2 regions of the Paenibacillus sp. J31R122 genome follow, and region 1 is predicted to be linked to the other one. Evidence: a T-box and tRNA genes for the amino acid it is inferred to sense, from the RefSeq annotation. Region 1 holds a T-box; the other holds one or more tRNA genes.
The links. A T-box is a leader RNA that pairs with one kind of tRNA and senses whether it is charged. The one in region 1 lies ahead of AC0YN7_RS20665 (valine--tRNA ligase), so its partner is inferred to be a tRNA-Val.
Positions count from the first base shown of each region.

Region 2: it encodes a tRNA-Val, which carries the amino acid that the T-box ahead of AC0YN7_RS20665 (valine--tRNA ligase) is inferred to sense. The anticodon was not compared.

Region 1 is NZ_JBWDNM010000013.1:66,173-74,972, forward strand. Features, by position in the region: gene hemB (porphobilinogen synthase) at 1-444, shown strand, start outside; gene hemL (glutamate-1-semialdehyde 2,1-aminomutase) at 449-1,753, shown strand; gene AC0YN7_RS20655 (RluA family pseudouridine synthase) at 1,802-2,788, shown strand; gene AC0YN7_RS20660 (LysM peptidoglycan-binding domain-containing protein) at 2,894-4,297, shown strand; T-box leader at 4,511-4,749, shown strand; gene AC0YN7_RS20665 (valine--tRNA ligase) at 4,805-7,447, shown strand; gene AC0YN7_RS20670 (bifunctional folylpolyglutamate synthase/dihydrofolate synthase) at 7,481-8,800, shown strand, end outside.
Region 2 is NZ_JBWDNM010000001.1:724,793-733,592, reverse strand. Features, by position in the region: gene AC0YN7_RS02880 (phytanoyl-CoA dioxygenase family protein) at 1-303, opposite strand, end outside; gene AC0YN7_RS02875 (helix-turn-helix domain-containing protein) at 579-1,391, shown strand; tRNA gene AC0YN7_RS02870 (tRNA-Val) at 2,137-2,212, opposite strand; gene AC0YN7_RS02865 (S-layer homology domain-containing protein) at 2,347-3,303, shown strand; gene AC0YN7_RS02860 (uracil-DNA glycosylase) at 3,370-4,056, opposite strand; gene rnhA (ribonuclease H) at 4,069-4,722, opposite strand; gene AC0YN7_RS02850 (hypothetical protein) at 4,766-5,374, opposite strand; tRNA gene AC0YN7_RS02845 (tRNA-Leu) at 5,416-5,501, opposite strand; tRNA gene AC0YN7_RS02840 (tRNA-Ile) at 5,522-5,598, opposite strand; tRNA gene AC0YN7_RS02835 (tRNA-Met) at 5,636-5,712, opposite strand; gene AC0YN7_RS02830 (hypothetical protein) at 5,823-5,990, opposite strand; gene AC0YN7_RS02825 (ABC transporter substrate-binding protein) at 6,209-7,711, opposite strand; gene AC0YN7_RS02820 (ABC transporter ATP-binding protein) at 7,717-8,592, opposite strand; gene AC0YN7_RS02815 (ABC transporter permease) at 8,598-8,800, opposite strand, start outside.

The DNA of each region.
Region 1 (8,800 bases):
GATGAAGCGGGCTTTAGTGACATTCCGATATTATCATATTCCGTTAAATATTCTTCGGCGTTCTACGGTCCTTTCCGTGAGGCAGCCCATTCAGCGCCGCAATTCGGTGACCGCAAAACCTACCAAATGGACCCGGCTAACCTGCGTGAAGCGCTCCGAGAAGCGGAAACAGATGTGGCGGAGGGCGCGGATATGCTAATGGTAAAGCCTGCTTCAGCCTACCTTGATGTTATCAAGCTGTTGAAGGATAATTTCGATCTGCCTGTTGTTGCTTATAACGTAAGCGGAGAATATTCGATGGTAAAGGCGGCCGCCGCTAATGGTTGGATTGATGAACGATCCATTGTGCTCGAAACGCTGACAGGGATGAAGCGTGCGGGAGCGGATATTATCATCACGTACCATGCGAAGGATGCGGCAAATTGGCTTAGAGGAGGAGAGTAAGCAGATGAGCGAAAATTCACGATTGAAAAATAACGAGCGTTCAGTAGAAGCATTTGCAAGAGCAAAGAAGGTTATGCCTGGCGGTGTGAATAGCCCGGTTCGTGCATTCAAATCAGTCGGCTTAAATCCTGCTTATATGGAGCGAGGACAAGGAAGCTATATCTACGATATTGATGGCAACAGCTATATCGATTATGTTGCGTCTTGGGGTCCGTTAATTATGGGCCACGCCCATCCCGAAGTTATCGAAGCGATTAAACGTACAGCTGAGAAAGGGACGAGCTTTGGCGCTCCGACCGAGCTGGAGACGTTGATGGCTGAGCTGGTATGCGAGCGAGTTCCATCGGTTGATGTGGTGCGGATGGTTAATTCAGGTACAGAAGCAACGATGAGCGCGCTGCGTCTTGCGCGTGGATATACGAAGCGCAGTAAAATTTTGAAATTCGAAGGCTCCTATCATGGTCATGCGGATAGCTTGCTTATTAAAGCAGGATCAGGTGTAGCTACACTTGGTTTGCCAGATAGTCCAGGCGTTCCCGAGCATGTAGCATCACATACCATCACTGTGCCTTACAATGATATCGAATCCGTTAAATTGGCGTTTGAGAAATTTGGCGAAGAGATCGCTTGTGTTATTGTAGAGCCAATTGCCGGCAATATGGGTGTAGTACCGCCTCTCCCAGGTTTTCTGCAAGGACTTCGCGATATAACGACACGATACGGCAGCGTCCTTATTTTCGATGAGGTTATGACAGGCTTTCGGGTTGGTTATAGCTGTGCGCAAGGCCTATATGGCATCATGCCGGATCTATCCTGCTTCGGTAAAGTAATCGGCGGCGGACTTCCAGTAGGGGCATATGGCGGTAAACGCGAACTGATGGAAATGATCGCGCCAAGCGGTCCGATCTACCAAGCGGGTACATTATCAGGTAATCCACTCGCTATGGCAGCGGGTTATACAACGTTAAGCTTGCTGACGCACGAAACTTATGAGCTATTGGAGAGGCAAGCAGTCAGACTTCAGCTAGGGTTTGAAGCGAATGCACGCAAGCATGGCATCGCAAACACGATTAATCGTGTAGGCTCCATGGTTTGTCCGTTTTTCACCGATACCTTTGTTATTAATTTTGAAACGGCCAAAACATCGGACCTTGAAAGGTTTAAGGCGTACTTTGCCGCAATGCTCGATCTGGGAGTAAGCATAGCGCCATCTCAATTCGAGGGAATGTTCGTTTCAGCTGTTCATACGAATGAGGATATCGACGCGACGATAGCTGCTCATGATATCGCGTTAGGCCGCTTGAATTAGGCTTAAGAAGCAAGTAAGCAATCGCAAGCAATGGAGGTTGCAAATTACATGACATTTCAGAATGCGAGACGAAATGGACAATGGCTGGAGCTGGATTGGACGGAGCTCGGTACTTGTACTGTTTCTGATACTGAAATCCATACGGAAAACGGGACGGCAGCAACGCCTGTCCCTTCGCAGCCGCGAGCTGGCAGTCATCCGCACGATGTGCGGCAGTGGCTGCTGGCTCGTTCCTTTTTTCCGGCTAAGTGGATAAATAGATTATTTTCAGTTGGAGGTATTGGTTGGAGAGGTAATACGCTTCAGCTGCTCGCTTACACTCCGATCGATCCGCAAAAGGATCCTATATATCGCAAAGCATTAACAGCTTCTAAGGTAGAGGCACCTACTGTGTTGTATGAGGACGATTTTTGCATAGTATTTCATAAGCCTGCAGGTATGCCTGTGCATGAGTCTACCCCTGGCCAAATTGGAACCTTAGACGAAGCAGCTGCTAGGCATGCGTTAAAACAAGGCGATCCGCTCCAAATTCGCCACATCCACCGACTAGATGACGAAACCTCTGGGCCAGTTTTGTATGCAAAAAATGATTTGGCGCAATGGAAGCTGGATGAAGCGATGCGCAGCAAGGAAATCGACAGGCAGTATATCGCAGTAGTCCATGGGCGTGTCACGAAAGCCTCGGGCACAATAAACCTGCCAATCGGCAAGGATAGACATCATCGTGCGAGGCGGCGAGTAACGGATAACGGTGATCAGGCAATTACTCACTATGAAGTGGCCGAGGCTGGATCTTGGGCATCAATCGTGCGAGTGAAGCTGGAGACAGGCCGAACGCATCAAATTCGTGTTCATATGAGTCATATCGGTCATCCTCTTCTTGGAGATGTTTTATATGGCGGCGATAAAAAATTGTTGCCTCATCAAGCGTTGCATGGTGAAAGATTAATTTTCCCTCATCCATGGTCTGATCAGCGAATTGAGGTACATGCGGTCTGGCCGGAATGGTTGACGAAGCTAGCTTCGAAAATTTAATTCCCGTTCAAATTGATAGTCATGCTACAGCCTGCCCTGCCATATAGATAAGTAGTGAATGTAACGTTAGCCCAAGCATTCAGTACAAGAAGGGAGGACTTAGACGTGTCGGATCATACAAACGGGTTACGCTTTGATGTGTATGAGCGCGTCCATTTGCCCGATGATGTTGCGGCAATAGACGAGCTGGAGGAAATTGAGCTTGTTCCCCGCATTCAAGTCATAGATCAGGGGGATCATGCTGTTCTAAAAGGACAGTTGCTCTTAAGCGGCATATATCGGAGTCAAAATGATTCTGATGTTCCACTTACGCTCGAGCATTGGATTCCAGTCGAAATTACGCTGCCGATGAACCGTATTACGCGGCTGGATGATATCTCGATTGAGATCGATAACTTTGATGTCGATTTGCTATCAGCTCGGACGCTGAATGTTACAGGCGTCTTATCCTTGCGAGGTATTTCTGCTCAACCTATAGTGGATCAACAGGAAAACGCATGGAGAGAAGAACCGTTCACCGTCGTCCATCAACGACAACCATATGATGAACGGCTAGAGGAGGAGTTTGCCGCGGAAGCGGGAAGCGCTGAACAGTCGTACATATCGGAGGAAGAGGTACTGGAGTCAGAAACAGATGTCGTTTACGAGAAGCAGCAAGAGTGGGCGGATAATTCTGAAGCTACGGTTACGATATCTTCGTCAACAACCGACTCCGGATGGTCGTCCGCACAGTTTTTTGCTCCAAATGCCCAAATTCCTGAAGTGGAGGCAGAAACGGAATCGCATCAGGAATCGGAAGAGAATGCAAGGGAGATTACGTACAGCTCTCAAATAACGAGTGATGAAGGCTGGCTTGCCTCATCCTCTCAGTATGTTGAGACTGTCGAATCAGAACCAGGACGTCAAGAGCAAAATCTGTTCGCAGGATGGGAACAAGCAGAGCGAATAGCAAACGCGCAAGCGTTGTATCAGCAGCAGCAAGAGCAAGAGCTGGAGCAAGAGCAGGGACAGGAATTAGTGCAGGAACTGGAGCATGATCTGAAGGAAGAGCAGGAAAGAGAGTTTGGACAGGAACAGTATCGCGAGCCAGAGCAAATTGTTGAACAGCCTCCTGAGCAGGAAAAGCAGGAGCTGCGTATTGCCTTTTCTGGCAAGCAGCCTGAGAGCAATAGCGGTTCGGCACCGAATGTCGGGATAATGACATTGCTTCAATCGAGCAGGCGTGAGCAAGCAACGCGCCAAGCAGCAGAGCAGGTAGTAGCTAAACAGCTTGCGGATGAAAAGGCGCGCGTGCAAGCCTCTGGAGATGAAATTGAATGGCAAAATTTATTTCTGGGCAGGCAGACGGAAGATAATGATTTCCGTAAAATTCGGGTATGTATCGTTCAGAGGGACGAAACATTAGAGCTTATCGCGTTGCGATACAGCATGAAGCCGAGGGATTTATTATTGCACAACCGCTTAGATGAGTCTTCTATAACAGAAGGTCAGCTTCTTTACATTCCATAATGATCGTACGGAACAGGACTGGATCGTAATACTTGCTCGGCAGTAGCTGTAAGCATCGTTTCGGTGCATACAGCTACTTTTTTGATTAGTTTGAGAGCTGAAAGCTTGATCTCCAAGCTTTCAGCACCTTTCTGTTTCAGGAAAGCCTGATAGCCGCGTATGCCTGGGTTGACTCAGAAGCGCAACAAAGGTATGATTAAACATATATGTGCAACAAAAACGTTGAAGGGGAATAGTACGCAGTGAAGCCTTCAGAGAGCGGAACCGTAACGCTGAGAGGTTCTGCAGGATGTGACTGCTACGGGTCGCCCCGGAGTTGCCTGAACGAAGCTAGAGCAATTATGCTCGGTTCAAGTCAGGCCGGCCGCAGCCGTTATCTGTTTGAGTGTCATGCGGTATTTTTCGCGTGAAACAAAGGTGGTACCACGGAAGCTAAACCTTTCGTCCTTTATGATAAGGGCGGAAGGTTTTTTGTATTTTTACATCGATTTGTGGAGGATGGAATGAATGTCAGAAAATCAAACGACAAATGCAATGCCAACGACATATGATCCGAAGGCAGCGGAGCAGAAATGGTACGATTTCTGGACTCAGGGAAAATTTTTCGAGGCAGGCAAACGTCCGGATGCAAAGCCGTATACGATTGTTATACCGCCTCCTAATGTTACGGGTATGCTCCATATCGGGCATGCGCTTGACTTTACCTTGCAGGATATCCTAATTCGTACGAAGCGTATGCAGGGTTATGATGCGCTTTGGCTGCCAGGCACAGACCATGCTGGTATTGCAACGCAAACGAGAGTCGAGCAGAAGCTGCGTGAGCAAGGCATATCCCGTTATGACCTAGGAAGAGAAGCGTTTCTAGAGAAGGTCTGGGAGTGGAAGGATGAGTATGCGAATACAATTCGAGATCAGTGGGCAAAGATGGGGCTTTCACTTGATTATTCGAGAGAGCGATTCACGCTGGATGAGGGACTATCCAAAGCTGTTCGCGAAGTATTCGTTCGTCTTTATGAGAAAGGTCTTATTTATCGCGGCAAAAAAATAATTAACTGGGATCCAGCAGCACGTACTGCACTTTCGGATATCGAGGTGGATTACAAGGAGCTGAATGGACATCTATATCACTTGAAATACCCATTAAAGGATGGCTCCGGATTTATTACGGTAGCGACGACTCGTCCCGAGACCATGCTTGGCGATACTGCGGTTGCCGTTCATCCTGAGGATGATCGTTATAAGCATTTAATTGGTCAGTTTATTGCTCTTCCAATAATTGGACGAGAAATCCCGATTATTGCTGACGATTATGTAGATAAGGAATTTGGTTCTGGTGCTGTTAAAATTACACCTGCTCACGACCCTAATGACTTTGAAGTCGGTGAGCGTCACAGCCTGCCGCAAATCATTGTAATGGATGAAACAGGTACAATGAACGCAGAGGCGGGGCCTTACCAAGGACTTGATCGCGCAGATTGCCGGAAGCAGATTGTGAAGGATTTGCAAGAGCAGGGCGTATGTGTTGAAATCGAAGACCATGTGCATCAGGTTGGACACAGCGAGCGAAGCGGCGCGGTTGTAGAGCCGTATTTGTCGACGCAATGGTTCGTTGCCATGAAGCCTTTAGCCGATGCTGCGATTGCTGCTCAGAAGGCGGGCAATGGCGTTAATTTTGTACCGGAACGGTTTGAGAAAATATACTTTAACTGGATTGAAAATGTACGTGACTGGTGTATTTCAAGGCAGCTTTGGTGGGGACACCGTATTCCGACCTGGTATGACGATGCAACCGGTGAAATGCATGTTTCCCGTGACGATATGACTGGTGAAAATCTGCATCAAGATAATGACGTGCTCGATACTTGGTTCAGCTCCGCGCTCTGGCCGTTCTCGACTCTAGGCTGGCCGGATCAAACGGAAGACCTGAAGCGATACTATCCAACGGATGTGCTCGTAACCGGATATGACATCATTTATTTCTGGGTTGCCCGCATGATCTTTACTGCGCTTGAATTTACCGAGCAGCCGCCTTTCAAAGACGTATTGTTCCATGGTCTCGTTCGCGACTCCGAAGGACAAAAAATGTCTAAATCAAAAGGCAACGGCGTTGATCCATTAGAGGTTATCGATCAGTATGGTGCTGATGCTATGCGCTATATGATATCCACTAGCAGCACGCCTGGACAAGATTTGCGCTTCCGCTACGAGAAGGTTGAACAGGCTCGTAACTTTGCCAACAAGATATGGAATGCATCGCGCTTTGCGCTTATGAATCTTGAAGGTGTAGAAGCCAAAGATATTGATATAACGGTTCAGCTTGGAACGGCTGATCGTTGGATTTTGCACCGCTTAAACGAAACGGTTCGTGATGTAACTCGTTTAATTGACAGTTACGAATTTGGTGAGACTGGACGCTTGCTCAATAACTTCATTTGGGACGATCTTTGCGATTGGTATATCGAATTTGCTAAGCTTAGCTTGTATGGCACGGATGAAGCGGCGAAGAAGGCGACTCAATCGGTGCTCGCTTATGTACTTGATCGTACGCAGCGGTTAATTCATCCATTCATGCCGTTTATCAGCGAAGAGATATGGCAGCACTTGCCGCATGAAGGAGAAACAATTACGCTGGCAGAATGGCCAGTTTATGATGCGGCTCTGGAAGCTCCTGATGCGGTAAAAGAGATGGAACTGCTTATGGATATCATTCGAGCGGTACGCAATATCCGCGCGGAAGTTAACGTGCCTATGAGTAAGAAAATCGAGCTTCTTATCAAGCCATCGGGTGAAGCGGAATCCGCTATATTCGCCCGTAACGAAGAGTTTATTAAACGATTCTGCGGAACATCCGTGCTAGAGGCAGGTATGCATATTAGTGCGCCGGACAAGGCAATGACAGCAATCATAACGGGCGCCGATCTTTATTTGCCGCTTGCTGGCCTAATCGACATTGCACAGGAAATTGCGCGTCTTGAGAAGGAACATCAGCACTTGAACACAGAGGTTGAGCGAGTTGAGAAGAAGCTTAGCAACGAAGGGTTTGTAGCAAAGGCGCCTGCAAAGGTCATTGAAGAGGAACGCGGTAAAATGAATGATTATGCAGAAAAACGCGATAAGGTACTTGCGAGGATTGCAGAATTACGCGGATAGGCTGCAAAAACGGAAGAAGGTACGAATAGTATGATGGAACAACATATAGAGCAGCGGCCAAGTGAGCCGCTGCATTCCTATGGCGATGCTGTTAATTGGATTAATGGGCTTATCCCATTTGGTATTCGCCCAGGCTTAGATCGGATCGAGCAGCTTATGATGCTGCTCGACAATCCGCATCGTAGACTAAAATTTATTCATGTAGCTGGTACGAACGGCAAAGGCTCGACCTGTGCTTATTTAACTAACGTGCTTGTACGCAGCGGTTATGATGTTGGTACATTTACATCGCCGTATATTACGAAGTTTACGAATCGTTTCCAGTATAATGGAGTAGATATTGAAGAAGAGACGCTTCTGAAGCTAGCAAATGAGTTGAAGCCGCATGTGGAAGCTATTGCCGAGACAGAGCTAGGTTCACCGACGATGTTTGAGGTGTCGACAGCGCTAGCTATACTTTTTTACGCGAGAGTCACTTATCCAGATTATGTTGTATGGGAGACTGGGCTTGGCGGGCGGCTTGATGTGACGAATATCGTGCAGCCGGTCATCTCCGTTATTACGAATATTGGACATGACCATATGGATCGTCTGGGAGATACGCTCGCAGCTGTCGCAAACGAGAAGGCGGGCATTATTAAAGCGGCCGTTCCTGTCGTAAGCGGGGTAACGCAGCCTGAAGCAGTAGAAGTAATCAAGAGAGTAGCAGCGGAGAAACGTAGCTCGCTTTATTTGCTCGGTGAACAGTTCCATGAAACGGAGCTGACTGTTCGCGAGGATGAGCAAACCTTCCGCTTCGATAATTTGTTTCGCACGATCGAGCCTTTAACGATTACGCTAAACGGCGAGCATCAACGGACAAATGCCGCGGTTGCAGTTATGACGCTTGAGGTGCTTCGCCAATATAACGCGCTTGTCGTTGAAGATGATATGCTCGCGGAGGGACTGCGTACTGCCACTTGGCCGGGAAGGCTTGAGATGGTGGCAGACGCACCACGTATTTTGCTAGATGGAGCTCATAATCCGGAAGGAGCAGAAATGCTCGTTGCCGCTTTAAAAAATACTTATAAGTATGATCGTTTACATCTTATGATGGGTATGCTGGAGAATAAGAATCATCGTGATGTGCTCAAGCATATACTACCCATAGTGGATACGCTAATTTTGACCGAGCCTGATTATCGAATGAAAAAAGAAGCAAACGCTTTGGCTGATTTGGTACGGGAAATGCGGCAGCAACAGCCAAATGAGCATTCTTTCGAGCTAGTGGTTGAAGAGGATTGGCATACGGCGTTAAAAAAACTACAACAGTTAACCGGGGAGAATGACCTTGGGGTCGTAACAGGCACGCTT
Region 2 (8,800 bases), on a different contig from region 1:
TGCCTCTATAACATCAAGCAATTGCGTATGGAGAAGTGCCCATTCAATAGTTGGATCAATACGATGAAGCATATGCTCCCGGGTCAAATCTTGAATCTGTTGATCGATCGCCACACTGCTTTCAGAACCTGGAGCTTTTTTTTCAAAGCCTTCAATTGTATGTTTGCCCTCATACATATCTATCATGAGCTTGGCGATTCTCTGCCAATCATCACTGGCCAATAAACCTGGAATTAAAATATACCCGTTCTTTTGGTAATGTACATACTGTTCAACACTGACTAGATAGCGATCTCTACTCATAGAAATTCCTCCCTAAATGCATGTCCTTCAAATGGATGTTGCAATCGATTTTAGTGAATTTTCTCGCTTCCAGAGGCTTTCTTTATTGATTAACCAACCTCCATTTCTATGTAATCTATTTTATACCAGTGAGAGGTGAACCAGGAATGCACAAATCCTTTAATATGTATCTGAATTTGACATCTTCATTCACATTCTTCTTGTTTCATGGTAAATTTAGAGTTCAGTTATTATCTGTGAATGAAATAAAGAAATCAAACGAAAAGAGGTAGGGTATGGTAATTAATGATGAGTCGCTGTCACACTTGAATGTTACGAATACAGAGATCGGTACGATCATTTATCCTCCTGGAGGCACTTGCGGACCTCGTATCAAAAAGCATTACCAGCTAGTATTCCTACATTCGGGAGAGATACAAGTATTTATTGACCAAGTATCATTTAAAATAAAAGAAGGTCATGTCTTTCTTCTAGAACCAAATCACCATGAATATTTTGAATTCTCTAAGAACCAAGAAACTTGGCATCAATGGATCGAAATTCATGTAGATCAATTGCATTTGGATACCCGATTGAGGACTCTTCCATTACAGATTCCAATATCCGATGAAATGAATCAACTTATGAATTTATTATTAAATCTCCATCTGAAGGAACTCCACTCTGAAAATTCTTTGATCTGTAGGCTTAGCCTGTCAGCATTTGAGTTATTCATGATAGAATCTAGCATTCAGCTTCCCGCTTTTCAGCGGAACCCAATTGTAAGCGCAGCCAAGATTCTTATCCAATTACATTATACAGAGGATCTGACCGTAGCCTTACTAGCAAAAAAAGCCTTCGTTTCACCTGAATATTTAAATCGCTTATTCCAAAAAGAAACAGGTATGCCAGTATCAACCTTCATATGGAATTTCCGGGTTAAGAAAGGCATCTCATTACTGCAAAATACAGGCCTTCCTATTAGAGAAATAGCAGACCGATGCGGCTTTAAAACGGCAAATCATTTTGCACGCCAAGTAAAGGAAATGTCAAACTCCACACCATCAGAAGTGCGCAAAAGGTCCTGGACGGCTGGACGCGACATATAGGAGTATGATAAGTCATCACTTATTCTAGTTCAAATAATACCTACAACATGTATTTTCAATTTTTTTCAGCATTTCAACTCTCATACTTGTCCCATTCCTCAGTAATCGATGACAGCCAACTGATGACCTTCCAGCATGGCTACCGTACAGTAGAATAGATTGTCAGTAATCCGGCTTCACCATGGACATAGTAGGCCTGCTGCTGACGCGCCAGACTCTTATTGAGCTTCACGTTTCCAATGACGTCCCAATTTAAACCCTCTGTAAAGAAGATTTTCGCTGATGTTAGGCCCTTCATATAGTTCTGTACAGCAGCGACTATAAACGATAGAAAATACCGCACTCTATTTTTAGAGTTCTATTAATACACAGCGGCAAGTCAATGTGCTCTTCCAATCATGTACCGTCCCATAAGCCTGGGCCGAAATACGGAACTAAATACTAAAACAACACCAATGACTATTGTTTTATCAAGTAGTTGCTTGCTTGCAATCCAAAGCCTTTACTTGGCTAATAAGCGATTATAATGGAATGTGCTGGACATTAGCGGCAATAGTATAGATGTTAGAATAAAAAGCCGACCTATGTGCATTTGTTTATCCATTGAAGCAGAGCTTTGCATTCAAATTCATTAAAATAAACATTTTTACATCATATTTACATCAACGCTCTTTCATCCAATATTGCTTATAAAAATAAAAACAAAAAAAGCCTTGCTGGACAAGGCTTTACGAGTTATAAGTTATGGTGATCTGAACAGGGTTCGAACCTGTGACCTCCACCCTGTCAAGATGGCGCTCTCCCAGCTGAGCTATCAGATCATATTAGCGACAAGTAATAATATATCAGGATTCAAAACTTAAGTCAATAGTAATTTTTTCAAAATGTTAAGCAACAATATGACAGTGAGTTGCGTCAAATAAGTGCTGCAGCAAATTAAAGAAGAGGTGATCGTATGAAGAAGCGACCGTTATTAATTATGACTTTAGTAGCCATGATGCTTTTGACGCTTGGACAAACCGTGTGGGCATTTAAAGACGTAAACAACGATCCAAATGCACAAAAAATTGCTGAACTAAAAAAGCTAGGTATAATTAACGGCAATACAAAGAATGATACATTTGATCCACAAGGAAAACTAACCTACGCGGCTGGCATTTCCATGATCGTACGCGGATTGGACATCAACATTGACCATATTCGCTTCGTTAAAGCACCAAAAGCAAGCGACTCTTTCCCTAACATTAAGGATGATGCTTGGTATTCCGATGCCTTCATTATTGCTAGCTTAAACGGACTTGAAATTCCTAAAACAGTAAAAGCTAGCGACAAAATGACGCGCGAGCAGTTTGCTCACCACTTATTTAAAGCCATGATGAAGAAAGGCGACTATGCCTTTACTGAAATCTTCATGCTGATAGAAGACGAGGGTGAAATCAATAAAGAGTATATGGACAGTATTCAAAAACTGCTCATCAGCAAAATTGTCACGTTAGATAGCTCGAACAAGTTTTATCCGAAGCAAGCCATTACACGCAGCGAAGCAGCTGGATGGCTTTATGACGGCATCAAATTTGTAAAGGAGACCACTCCTATTCCTGAATTACCTGAGCAACCAGCCCTTGATTTAAAACTATCTGTTACCTCTGTAAACGCTGATGTGAACAAAGTAACCATCAGCACGCAAGTTGCACATCCTGGTTATGGTATTCGTATCGCCTCTATAGGTTTCGAAGGTGATAAAGCCATTATCTATGTAGAAACGACACTGCCTGATCCAGATAAAATGTACCCTCAAGTCATTACAGACGTTCAAGTATCTACTTATGTAGATGCTAAATTAAAACCAGTGCTTCCAGAATCAATGGAACCAAGTAATTCAGGATCCAGCACAGGCATCATTGCGGAATAGAGAACTAAGGCTTCTCCACTTATCTGATTATTTAATCAGATAGAGGAGAAGCCTTTTTTCTTCCTGTCAGTGCACCTCTAGCTCTGAAATCGTCCAGTCTACAGCAGCTCTACCAACACTCTCAAGATAGGTATTCGCTCGAGAGAATGGTTTGCTGCCAAAGAAGCCCTTTCTAGCCGCAAACGGGCTCGGATGCGGCGAAGCGATAATATGATGCTTATCCACATCAATGTTCGCCGCCTTCGCTTGAGCATGCTTACCCCACAGTATAAACACGACAGGCTCGTTACGCTCGTTTAATGAGGATATAATCCGATCCGTAAATTGCTCCCAACCAATCCCTTGATGTGAGTTAGGAGCCCCCTCCTCAACCGTCAGCACCGTATTAAGCAATAGCACCCCTTGCTTTGCCCATGAATGTAACGATCCATGCTCTGGAATTGAACAGCCTATGTCATCATGCAGTTCTTTATAAATATTTTTTAGTGATGGAGGAATTCGAACTCCGGGCTGCACAGAGAAACTTAATCCATGTGCTTGTCCAGAACCGTGATACGGGTCTTGACCTAAAATAACAACGCGCGTTTCTTCATAGGGCGTGTAATTTAGAGCGCTAAATATGTCCGAAATTTCGGGATAAATGACAGCTTCCTTCGATCGCTCTACTAGAAAAGCCTCTATCTTCTTGAAATATGGTAGGTTGAGCTCATCTTGTAAAATGCGTGACCAATCGTTATCGAAATGAATAGACAAAAAAATCCCCTCCTATTTCCTGCCGAAATCCGCTCTAATTTCCCCCCACTCTTCTGTATTCCACTTCAATATTTTATTATCATACTTATTATTGTGAAGCCAATCCGTTGCCCAGTCCGTCAAAGCCCAAATCTTCGCGGTCGACGCGTCGCGCGGCAATGTCGAGGCCGTCTTCTTATTGCGAATCCAACTGAGCGCAGTTCTAGAGTCACTATATATCGTTTGAGTGGAGCCCTTTTTCTTCAAATAATCGAGTGCATGCACAACTGCAATAAACTCGCCTAAATTATTCGTTCCATTTGGAATCGGTCCCACGTAGAACAAAAGGTCACCCGTCTGCGTATCAACCCCTTTGAACTCCACAGGCCCAGGATTACCTCTCGTCCCTACATCGACTGAGATGCTATTATAATCGATTGTTTGTTCGCTTACTATAGATTTCTGCTTCTTTCCTTCAGTGTATGGCTTAGCCTTACCAGAGGCCTTCTCTTGTCCCCAGTAGCCCTTCCAGCCTTCCTTAAAAGCAACAGCCGCTTGCTGAGCTGATTCAAATGATTTGAATTTTGCTCCGGTAAATCCGTTCACCTGCTCCTGGCACTCTTTCCACGTTGTATAAATACCAGGTCTGTTGCCGACCCATACGACATAATGCTTACTTGCTGCCATTTACACGACTCACTCCTTCGTAACTGTATATTTTGATATCTATTTATTTTAACGCTACATTTTTATCAAACCAATTATAAAAATAATCATGAATAAACTGACCAACTATACTGTATGGAGCTAATTCTTCCTCAACAAACTGATCCTTACCCCTAATACTAAAATATAACCAAAGAGCCACAGCCTCTGAAAATTGCTCTGAGCTGTATTCTACACCATTCCGCAGGTCAGCGATATATTGCATGCAATCGTCCATCGCTACTTCACCCTCACTATTAAATTCTTTTAGTTTTATTTTAAAATAAGTATAGAGCAATAGGAAATTTTTATTTCCTGATAGAACAGTACTAAAGAGTGCAGTTGAAACAGACGCAGACATAATTAGCAACTTCCATCGCTCACCATTCTCAACAATTGTAGGATCGTTCTTAAATCTCTCCAGCAATTCGTTATGTAAAGAGTCCTTTAATGCAAAAACTTGCGCATAAAGCTTGCGTGAGCTGTCCTTTAACTGGGCATCAAACTTATCGTCTCTTATCAAATAATCCGTCCCCTTCCGTTCTTTATTATAACGCATATGTCTTGAAAGAAAAAAAACCCTATTTCTTAACTTGTAATTAGCAAGTCGAGAAAAGGGATTCTTTTCTTTCATATGTACTTCTTAAAACTTGGTACTGCTAGATTGTTCAGGTATGCCGAGGACGGGAATCGAACCCGTACGGTGGTCACCCACCGCAGGATTTTAAGTCCTGTGCGTCTGCCAGTTCCGCCACCCCGGCATGGAGATAAGCTTTACAAATGGTGGGCCCTGAGGGACTCGAACCCCCGACCAATCGGTTATGAGCCGACCGCTCTAACCAACTGAGCTAAGGGCCCTCGAAAACGTATATTTCAACGTAGTCATCGAAAGGGTTGGTTGCGGGGGCAGGATTTGAACCTGCGGCCTTCGGGTTATGAGCCCGACGAGCTACCGGGCTGCTCCACCCCGCGACGTGTTTCCATTTGATTTGAAGCTTATTGAATTGGCGACAAGAATTACTATACTATATTCGACCGTTTTAAGTCAAGCATTTTTATAAATTAATTTAAAAACAATTTTTTCATGGAATAAATCGTACACCGTATCGTCCTTTTCTCGATCGAAATACCTCAACTTCATTTGGACATTCGTACCCGTATATCCAATAATCATTTTCCATACGTTTGACAAGGCACCCGGCTTGAAACTTCGTTTCATATAGTCGGACCCAATACACCCATCTTAACATCGAACCCCTCCTGATGCATATGCACTCCAGTATTTTTCGCCGATTGATCTTAACTTATTGTCATTAGAATGCCCAAATTCGGATAAATCAAGCAAAAGAATTCGAACATAATCTGCCTTTACTTCGTTACTCCTAAGTGATTGAAAAGATCAATAAACAAACAGAAGAGCGACCCAACGACATTTAAGTCATTGGGTCGCTCTTTGACATTTAAAAGTTTATCTCATCATTGGACTAATGACGCCGCCTCCGCCACCTGTCGGATTATTCTTTATCTCTTCAAGGATAGCATTTCCTTTAGTCTCCCATTCAGCAAGTGCCTCTTTTGCAGTCTTTGTTCCCTTCAGCACTTCAGCGAATAACTCATAGGCAGGCTGCTGAGCATTCCAAATTCCTGGTTTTTCATTGAAAATTCTATCCGCGTTCGAATTAGTTGGTGGCAGTGGCTTTAGAGTAGTGAAAGCGTCCATATTGTATTGCAGTCCGCCAATTGGCTTCAGAAACTCTTTGCGAGCAACCATCTCATACAAACTTCTTGATTTCAGCTTAGCCCACTCTTTACTGTTCGAGTATTTAATAAATTCCCAGGCATCCTTCGAGTTCTGTGCATTAGCATTAATTCCCATTAGTTGATTTAGGCCAATACTTCCTCCCGTGGTAGGATCACTTGGGTTTGTAGGCACCGTAACGACATCCCAATCAACTGGTACAAAATCTTTTATTTTCGAAGCGTTGTCCGAAGCTTTCTTAAGCTCATTAATATAGTAATATTCACCTATTGTCATGGCAACTTTACCTCTAATGAACAAATCACCGTAGAATGGATCGTTGCCATCCGTTTCGCTTCTCTTCTCGTTTATTAAATTAAAGTATTCTTGATTTGGTACAATATTATCTTTATGAAGCGAGGAAACACTGTTCCATACTGATTCCCACTGATCGCTGTTCACAAGCATTTTCTCGCCTTTGTCATCCCATGTCTTCAACTGCAGAGCTTGGCCGTAGACTTGAGTGTCGTTAAATCCGTCAGACTGCCAGCGATTAAATGAGAAGCCAAACTGACGGTCTACCCCTTCTCCTTTAGCCACTTGACGAGCTTTGTTAAGCACGTCATCCCATGACATTTTGTCGGTTGGAGGCTCGATACCCGCATCTAAGAACATCTTTTTATTATAAAAGAGTGCGGATGAAGTAAAGGTAGGAGTTAAAGCATAAATGTTGTTATCTCCCGCTGCTTTGATTCCGTCGATTACAGTCGGAACATAATCGGTCAAATCAAATTTATCCTGTTGAATGAGTGGGTCTAGCTGCTGCAATAAATTGTCTTGTGTCATTCTACGCAGCATATTGTAATCCAGTACAACCACGTCAACTGGGTTTTGGCCCGTCAGCATTTCTTTCATTTTTTCATACGGGTCTGGTTGTTTTTCCTGTTTTTCTGGATCAGTTTGTTGATACCGTTGATCATCATAACTGATGGCTCCAACAATTTCAAATTGTACGTTTGGATGTGTCATTTCAAACATATCAGTATATTGTTGACGGAAATAAGGCTCATTCTCCGCTCCGCCATACAATACGCCAATTCTCAGCACGCTTGTCTCCGCTGACTTGTTCGAGCCGCCGCTACATGCTGCAAGTAAGCCCACAGACAATGCTAGTGTTAAGCTAAGAGCTGCAAATTTGCGAATACGTAAACCAGGAAACCATTTGTTATTCATTCGATTTAACCCCCCAGTGATTTAGGCGGAGTAATAACTATCCGCTCTCCGTCAAACTCCATTGTCGCTTTGTCTTTAATATTCAATGCAGATAAATATTCTTTAGGCACCTGCAAACGTCCGACTTTATCGATGACGACAAAAGCCTCGTGCACCGACTGTAGTCCACTCACAGTTGGAATTTCAACCTCGCCTATTTTTGGATTACGTTTAATAAACTCAGTGCTTGTAAGTCCATCACGAATGGCAACAACTCGATCTACTTTGCTTGCAAGCGTCAAATCATGTGTAACAATTACAATCGTTATTCCGATTTCTTTATTAAGCCTTCGGAATATGCCCATGATTAAATCGGAGGTCGCTGTATCTACAGACCCTGTCGGCTCATCCGCGAGCAGAAGCTTCGGTCGGTTGGACAATGAGATCGCAATAGCAACCCTCTGCTGCTCACCCCCAGAGAGCTGATGCAGCTTGTTATGCATGCGCTCCTTCAGCCCAACCCACTCCAGCAGCTGCTTCGCATACGCTCGATCAACCTTACCAGATAGCATCATCGGCATTTCTACGTTTTCCAATGCTGACAAATACGGCAGTAGGTTACGCGCATTATTTTGCCATATGAAACCTACTGTTTCGCGCTTGTACTCCACAAGCTCCTCTTCTGTAATCTTCAGCAAATCCCATTGACCGACCCGCACCTGTCCAGCAGAGGGCCGATCAAGACCACCTAACGTATTCAGAAGTGTCGATTTACCGCTGCCGCTATTCCCTATAATGGCCATTAGCTCGCCAGCATTCACCTTCAAATTAAGGCCCTGAAGCGCTACGACTTCAAGATCATCCGTTTTGTAAATTTTCACTAGTCCTTCGCATTCGATCATAGCCGTTAACGCTCCTCTCCCATTTTGACCGCTTGATGCACTCTTAGCCTGCGAATATGCAGGAAGAGCAGTAACGCACCGGTCAGCATCATGAACCCTACAACGATGAAGAGCTGGTTCGTATCATTGGAGTCAAAGACTACTCTGAACGGAGGAACCGTTTCTGCAACGTTTTCGGTTGTCTGCAAGAATGGTAGGAAAAGAAGGC